2 linked regions of the Cupriavidus taiwanensis LMG 19424 genome follow. The protein of the gene in region 2 interacts with the protein of the main gene of each other region in a pairwise test. Links are inferred from orthologs where the notes say so. Each region holds a gene or a part of one and is shown on either strand. Other genes may lie near its edges.

The links. The genes of interacting proteins can lie anywhere in the genome.
Region 1: the proteins of odhB (region 2) and lpdA interact in binary tests that used the Escherichia coli proteins (3 or more experiments, as listed by UniProt). The link is inferred for Cupriavidus taiwanensis LMG 19424 from one-to-one orthologs.

The regions. Positions count from the first base shown.
Region 1 is NC_010528.1:1,335,916-1,339,396, reverse strand. The notes cover bases 206-3,103. They hold lpdA (dihydrolipoyl dehydrogenase), read right to left. Parts: upstream 2,600-3,103; coding sequence 812-2,599; downstream 206-811. Other genes in these bases: RALTA_RS06205 (Ntn hydrolase family protein), read right to left, coding at 2,633-3,103; phaP1 (TIGR01841 family phasin PhaP1), read left to right, coding at 206-454. Outside these bases: more of phaP1, read left to right, coding at 1-205; more of RALTA_RS06205, read right to left, coding at 3,104-3,295; aceF (dihydrolipoyllysine-residue acetyltransferase), read right to left, coding at 3,368-3,481. UniProt on the Escherichia coli protein: Lipoamide dehydrogenase is a component of the glycine cleavage system as well as of the alpha-ketoacid dehydrogenase complexes.
Region 2 is NC_010528.1:1,965,767-1,969,286, forward strand. Bases 285-3,221 are described here. They hold odhB (2-oxoglutarate dehydrogenase complex dihydrolipoyllysine-residue succinyltransferase), read right to left. Parts: upstream 2,410-3,221; coding sequence 1,159-2,409; downstream 285-1,158. Other genes in these bases: lpdA (dihydrolipoyl dehydrogenase), read right to left, coding at 285-1,056; RALTA_RS09010 (2-oxoglutarate dehydrogenase E1 component), read right to left, coding at 2,497-3,221. In the rest of the region: more of lpdA, read right to left, coding at 1-284; more of RALTA_RS09010, read right to left, coding at 3,222-3,520. UniProt on the Escherichia coli protein: E2 component of the 2-oxoglutarate dehydrogenase (OGDH) complex which catalyzes the second step in the conversion of 2-oxoglutarate to succinyl-CoA and CO(2).

The DNA of each region.
Region 1 (3,481 bases), 630 kb from region 2 along the record:
GACCACGTTCGCCGAAAACGTGGACAACGCCAAGAAGGCGCTGTCGGCCAAGGATGCGCAGGAACTGCTGGCCATCCAGGCCGCTGCCGTGCAGCCGGTCGCTGAAAAGACCCTGGCCTACACCCGTCACCTGTACGAAATCGCTTCGGAAACCCAGAGCGAATTCGCCAAGGTGGCCGAGGCCCAACTGGCCGAAGGCTCGAAGAACGTCCAGGCCCTGGTCGAAAACTTCGCCAAGAACGCCCCGGCCGGTTCGGAATCGACCGTGGCCATCGTGAAGTCGGCGATCTCCGCTGCCAACAACGCCTACGAGTCGGTGCAGAAGGCGACCAAGCAAGCGGTCGAAATCGCTGAAACCAACTTCCAGGCCGCTGCTTCGGCTGCCACCAAGGCTGCCCAGCAAGCCAGCGCCACGGCCCGCACGGCCACGGCGAAGAAGGCCGCTACTGCCTGATAGCCAGTGTTGAAGACGGACCGGCTGCGGCCGGTCCGTTGGCAAAGCCCATCGCCATGCGATGCAGTGGGCTTTGCCAACGATGAAGGAAGTGCCCCGACCGACCGGCCCGGCGCTGCCTTGTCTGCCGATGTCTCCTCGGTACCGCGGTCTCCTTGTCCAAAGGTATCGTTAAACCCGACCTCTACAGGTCGGGTTTTTTTTGGCCCTCGCCTCAGCCAGCCTTTCCCGCTGCCCTTTCCCCTCTCGCTGCAAGCCGCCACGCATTGACGCTGATAGGTTATGGCGGTTAATTGCGAAACCACGCAAAACAAAGCCCGCCATCAGGCGGGCCTTGTCATCGCGGCGGGCAGCGCGTCAACGCTTGCGCGGCGGCGGCACGTCGGTGCACGTGCCTTCGTAGATCTCCGCCGCCATGCCGATCGACTCGCCCAGCGTCGGGTGCGGATGGATGGTCTTGCCGATATCGACGGCGTCGGCGCCCATCTCGATTGCCAGGCACACTTCGCTGATCAGGTCGCCGGCATGCGTGCCGACGATGCCGCCGCCGATCACGCGATGCGTTTCTTCGTCGAAGATCAGCTTGGTGAAGCCCTCGTCGCGGCCGTTGGCGATGGCGCGGCCCGAGGCGGCCCACGGGAACACGCCCTTGCTGTACTTGATGCCCTGCGCCTTGCACTCATCCTCGGTCAGGCCGGCCCAGGCCACTTCCGGATCGGTGAAGGCCACCGACGGAATCTGCTTGGCGTCGAAGAAGGCCTTCTCGCCATGCGCGGCCTCGGCCGCCACGTGCGCTTCGTGCACGGCCTTGTGCGCGAGCATCGGCTGCCCAACGATATCGCCGATGGCGTAGATGTGCGGCACGTTGGTGCGCATCTGCTTGTCGACGTCGATAAAGCCGCGCTCGGTGACGGCAACACCGGCCTTCTCGGCGCTGATGCGCTTGCCGTTGGGCGAGCGGCCCACCGACACCAGCACCAGGTCGTAGCGCTGGGGCTCGGCCGGCGCGGCTTCCCCTTCGAACCTGACGTAGATGCCGTCCGGCTTGGCTTCGACCGCGACCGTCTTGGTATTGAGCATCACCTTGCCGAAACGGTCCTTGTTCTTCTTTTCCCAGACCTTGACCAGGTCGCGGTCGGCACCGTTCATCAGGCCCGGCAGCATTTCAACGATATCGATGTCGGCACCCAGCGTGCTGTACACCGTGGCCATTTCCAGGCCGATGATGCCGCCGCCGATGACCAGCATCTTGTTGGGGACTTCAGGCAGTTCCAGCGCGCCGGTCGAGTCGACGATGCGCGGGTCTTCCGGAATGAACGGCAGCTTCACCGCCTGGCTGCCTGCGGCGATGATGGCCTTCTCGAAGCGGATCACGGTCTTCTTGCCGGTGGTCTGCTTGCCTTCGCCTTCGGTCAGTTCCACTTCCAGGTGATGCGGGTCGAGGAAGTTGCCCACGCCGCGCACCACCTGCACCTTGCGCGCCTTGGCCATGCCGGCCAGGCCGCCGGTCAGCTTGCCGACCACCTGGTTCTTGTAGTGGCGCAGGCCGTCCAGGTCGATCTTGGCCTCGCCGAACAGGATGCCGTGGGCGGCCAGCGCCTTGGCTTCGTCGATCACCGCGGCGTTGTGCAGCAGCGCCTTGGACGGGATGCAGCCCACGTTCAGGCAGACCCCGCCAAGCGTGCCGTAACGCTCGACCAGCACGGTATTCATGCCCAGGTCGGCGGCGCGGAACGCGGCGGAGTAGCCGCCGGGGCCGGCGCCCAGCACCAGCATCTCGCACTGGATATCGGCACCGCCGGCGTGGCTCGCGGCGGCAGGGGCAGGCGCCGGCGCGGCCGCTGCCGGCGCGGGAGCCTGCGCCGGCGCCGGGGCCTGTGCCGGTGCAGGCGCCGCGGCGGCGGCAGCCTGGGCCTCGATGGTGCAGATCACCGCGCCCTGGCCTACCTTGTCGCCCACCTTGACCTTGACGTCGACCACCTTGCCGGCGGCCGACGACGGCACATCCATGCTGGCCTTGTCGGATTCCAGCACGATCAGGGACTGTTCCACCTCGACCGTGTCGCCGGCCTTGACCAGCACCTCGATCACTTCCACCGCGTCGAAATCGCCGATATCCGGCACCTTGACTTCGATCACACTCATGTTTGCTCCTCTATGCGCGCCCGCCTCTCGGCTTCAGGGCGCGCCGTCGTTGTTGGTTGCTGCGTTGCCGCCCGCCGGACTGCCGTCCGCGCCATCGTCCTGGTCCGCTGCCGCCGCGGCATCCTGCTCGCGCAGCCGCACGGTATGCACCTCGATCGGCCCCGCCGAACTCTTGTCGAACTCCACGCCGGCATCGACGCCGATGCGCGCGATCTCGCCCGCGCCGAGGTCCGGCCGGTCATAGACCGCGTGCATCGCGCCCAGCGCGTAGTTGCGGCCCGAGCCGATGCCCCAGAAGCGGTCGAACGAAAACACCTCGCGGTACGAGTAGACGCCGAAGATGCCCGCCGGATTGGCGATCAGGCATACGATCTGCGACGACTCGTAGGGATCGTCATCGTCTTCCTTGGTATTGACGAAGTAGTCCGACTTCAGCTTCTCGTGCACCTTCAGGAAGGTGCGGAAGACGTCGTCGCGCGAGCCCAGCCGGCACTCGTCGCCCAGCCCCGCCAGCAGCGTGCGCATGACCGGGAAGTGCGCCGTGGTCCCGGCCAGCGCGATAAAGCCGTCGCCAACCGGAAACACCTTCTGGTTGCGCTCGTAGGCGCGCGACAGGCGCGTATCGCCGAAGGTGACGAGCGCGTCCGCCGCGATCGCCACCTCGGCGCCCTTCCTGACGACAACACAGGTAGTCATGGCTTGCTCCCGGTTGCGCGTGGCGCGCCGCGCGGGCCAGGCTGTTGCCCTGCCCGCGCGGCGCCACCCCGCTTAGAGCAGGATGCGGCGGAAGTCCGCCAGCAGTTGCGCGAAGTACGTGTTGAAGCGCGCCGCCTCGGCACCGTCGATGACGCGGTGGTCCCACGACAGCGACAGCGGCAGCGT
Region 2 (3,520 bases):
GTAGTCGATATGCGGCTTCTGGCCGGCGATGCGCTCGGCCACGGCCACGCCCTCGTCCTCGGCCTTGTGCGCCAGCATCGGGCCGCGCACCACGTCGCCGATGGCCCACAGGCCCGGCACTTTAGTGGCGCAATGGTCGTCGACCTCGATAAAGCCGCGCTGGTCGACCGCCAGGCCGACGGCGTCCAGGCCCAGGTTGTCGGTATTCGGCACGCGGCCGACCGACACGATCAGGCGATCGACTTCCAGGGTCTGGGCCTTGCCATCCTTGTCGGTGTACTTGACGGTCACGCCGTTCTTGGCGGTCGTCACTTCGTCGACCTTCACGCCGAGGCTAAACTTGAGGCCCTGCTTGGTCAGCTGCTTCTGCGCTTCCTTGGCCACGCCTTCGTCGGCGGCACCCAGGAAGGCGGGCAGCGCTTCCAGCACGGTCACGTCGGCACCCAGGCGGCGCCACACCGAGCCCAGCTCCAGGCCGATCACGCCGGCGCCGATCACGCCCAGCTTCTTCGGCACTGCGGGGAACTTGAGCGCGCCCTCGTTATCGCTGACCAGGTCGTTGTCGACCTTGATGCCGGGCAGATGGCGGGCCTTGGAGCCGGTGGCGATGATGACCTGCTTGGCGGTTACCACTTCACCGGCGATCTCGACCTGGAAGCCCTCGGCGGTCTTGCCGACAAACTTGCCGTAGCCCTTGAGCAGCGTCACCTTGTTCTTGCGGAACAGGAACTCGATGCCCTTGGTCATCTTGCCGACGATATCGTCCTTGCGCTTGAGCATCTTGGCCACGTCGACCTTGACGTCGCCCACGGTGATGCCGTGGTCGCCCAGGTGGTGCTGGGCGTTCTCGAACTCTTCCGAGGAAGCCAGCAGCGCCTTGGAGGGAATGCAGCCCACGTTCAGGCAGGTGCCGCCCAGGCGGGCCTCGCCCTTGGGATCGTCATACGGATTGCCTTCGCAGCAGGCCACGTTCAGGCCCAGCTGGCCGGCACGGATGGCGGCGATGTAGCCGCCGGGGCCGGCGCCGATCACCAGCACGTCGAATTGTTTGCTCATGGAAATTCCTTGTTGGGCGCCGGCTGCAACTTGTGCCGGCGCACCGTGATCACGGGAGCGCGCTCCCCGCGCACGCCTGTGCGTGCGCGGAGGGACCGGCTGTTACAGGTCCAGCAGCAGGCGCGCCGGATCTTCCAGTGCGTCCTTCATGGCGACCAGGCCCAGCACGGCTTCGCGGCCGTCGATGATGCGGTGGTCGTAGGACATGGCCAGGTAGTTCATCGGACGGATCACGATCTGGCCGTCTTCCACCACCGGGCGGTCCTTGGTGGCGTGCACGCCCAGGATGGCCGATTGCGGCGGGTTGATGATCGGGGTCGACAGCATCGAGCCGAACACGCCGCCGTTGGAGATCGAGAAGGTACCGCCGCTCAGCTCTTCCAGCGACAGCTTGCCGTCACGGGCCTTGACGCCGAACTCGGCGATCTTCTTCTCGATGTCGGCCAGGCTCATCTGGTCGGCGTTGCGCAGGATCGGCACCACCAGGCCGCGCGGCGAACCGACAGCGATACCGATGTCGAAGTAGCCGTGGTAGACGATGTCGTTGCCGTCGATCGAGGCGTTGATCAGCGGGAACTTCTTCAGCGCATGCACCGCGGCCTTGACGAAGAACGACATGAAGCCCAGCTTCACGCCGTGTTCCTTCTCGAAGCGGTCCTTGTACTTGTTGCGCAGGTCCATCACCGGCTTCATGTTCACTTCATTGAAGGTGGTGAGGATGGCGTTGGTGGCTTGCGACTGCAGCAGGCGCTCGGCGATACGGGCACGCAGGCGGCTCATCGGCACGCGCTCTTCCGGGCGGTCGCCCAGGGCGGCGAAGTCGACCGGGGCCGAAACCTGCTGCAGGGCCGGCTTGGCGGCCGGGGCCGGAGCGGCCTTGGCGGCGGGGGCCGGCGCGGCGGCCGCGCCCAGCACGTCGCCCTTGGTGATGCGGCCGTCCTTGCCGGTACCGGCAACCTGGCCAGCCGACAGGCCGGCTTCGGCCATCAGCTTGGCGGCCGACGGCATCGCCACGGCGCCGGCGGCGGCCGGCGCGGCAGCAGCGGCCGGGGCCGGTGCAGCTGCGGCCGGAGCCGGAGCAGCGGCGGCGGGGGCGGCGGCGCCAGCGGTGGCTTCGGTGTCGATCTTGGCGATGACTTCATCGGCCACGACGGTGTCGCCGTCGTTCTTGACGATCTGCGACAGCACACCGGCCGACGGGGCCGGCACTTCCAGCACGACCTTATCGGTCTCGATTTCGATCAGGATCTCGTCCTGGGCAACGGCTTCGCCGGGCTTCTTCTTCCAGTTGAGCATGGTCGCTTCGGCGACCGATTCGGAGAGTTGCGGAACCTTGACGTCAACGATAGCCATGGTGGTGAATTCCTCGTGTTATGCGTGTTGTCTTGATGCAGGCGATGCCACGGCGCGCCTGCGCGCGCCGCCGTGGCTGCCGACTGATTACTTGGTCAGAACAAAGCCCTTGAGCTTGGCGAAGGCCGCGTCCAGCAGCGCCTTCTGTTGCTCGTTGTGCTTTGCGTAGTAGCCCACCGCCGGCGAAGCCGAAGCGGGGCGACCGGCATAACCGAGCTTCTGGCCGTCCGTCATGTTTTCCATGATGTAGTGCTGGACGAAGAACCAGGCGCCCTGGTTCTGCGGCTCGTCCTGGCACCACAGGATTTCGTTGGCGTTCGGGTACTTCTTCAGTTCCGCGGCCAGCGCCTTGTGCGGGAACGGGTACAGCTGTTCCAGGCGGATGATGGCGGTGTCGTTGGCTTCGCGTTCCTTGCGCGTGTTGACCAGGTCGTAGTAGACCTTGCCCGAGCACATGATGACGCGCTTGACCTTGCCGGCGTTCAGTTCTTCGTGGTCGCCGATGACGGTCTCGAAGTGGCCCTTGGCCAGGTCGGACAGCGGCGACACCGCATCCTTGTTACGCAGCAGCGACTTCGGCGTCATGATCACCAGCGGCTTGCGGAACAGGCGGATCATCTGGCGGCGCAGCAGGTGGAAGATCTGGGCCGGCGTGGTCGGCTGGCAGACCTGCATATTGTGGTCCGCGCACAGCTGCAGGAAGCGCTCGATACGGGCCGAGCTGTGTTCCGGGCCCTGGCCTTCGTAGCCGTGCGGCAGCATCAGCGTCAGGCCCGAGGCACGGCCCCACTTCACTTCGCCCGACGAGATGAACTGGTCGATCACCACCTGGGCGCCGTTGACGAAGTCGCCGAACTGGGCTTCCCAGATCACCAGCGCATTCGGTTCGGCGGTCGAGTAGCCGTATTCGAAGCCGAGCACGGCTTCTTCGGACAGCACCGAGTCGATCACCGTGAACGGTGCCTGGTTTTCCGAGACGTTCTGCAGCGGCACATAGCTGCCGGCATCCCAGCGCTCGCGGTTCTGGTCGTGCAGCACGGCGTGGCGGTGGGTGAAGGTGCCGCGGCCGGCGTCCTGGCCGGTGATGCGCACCGGATAGCCCGATGCCACC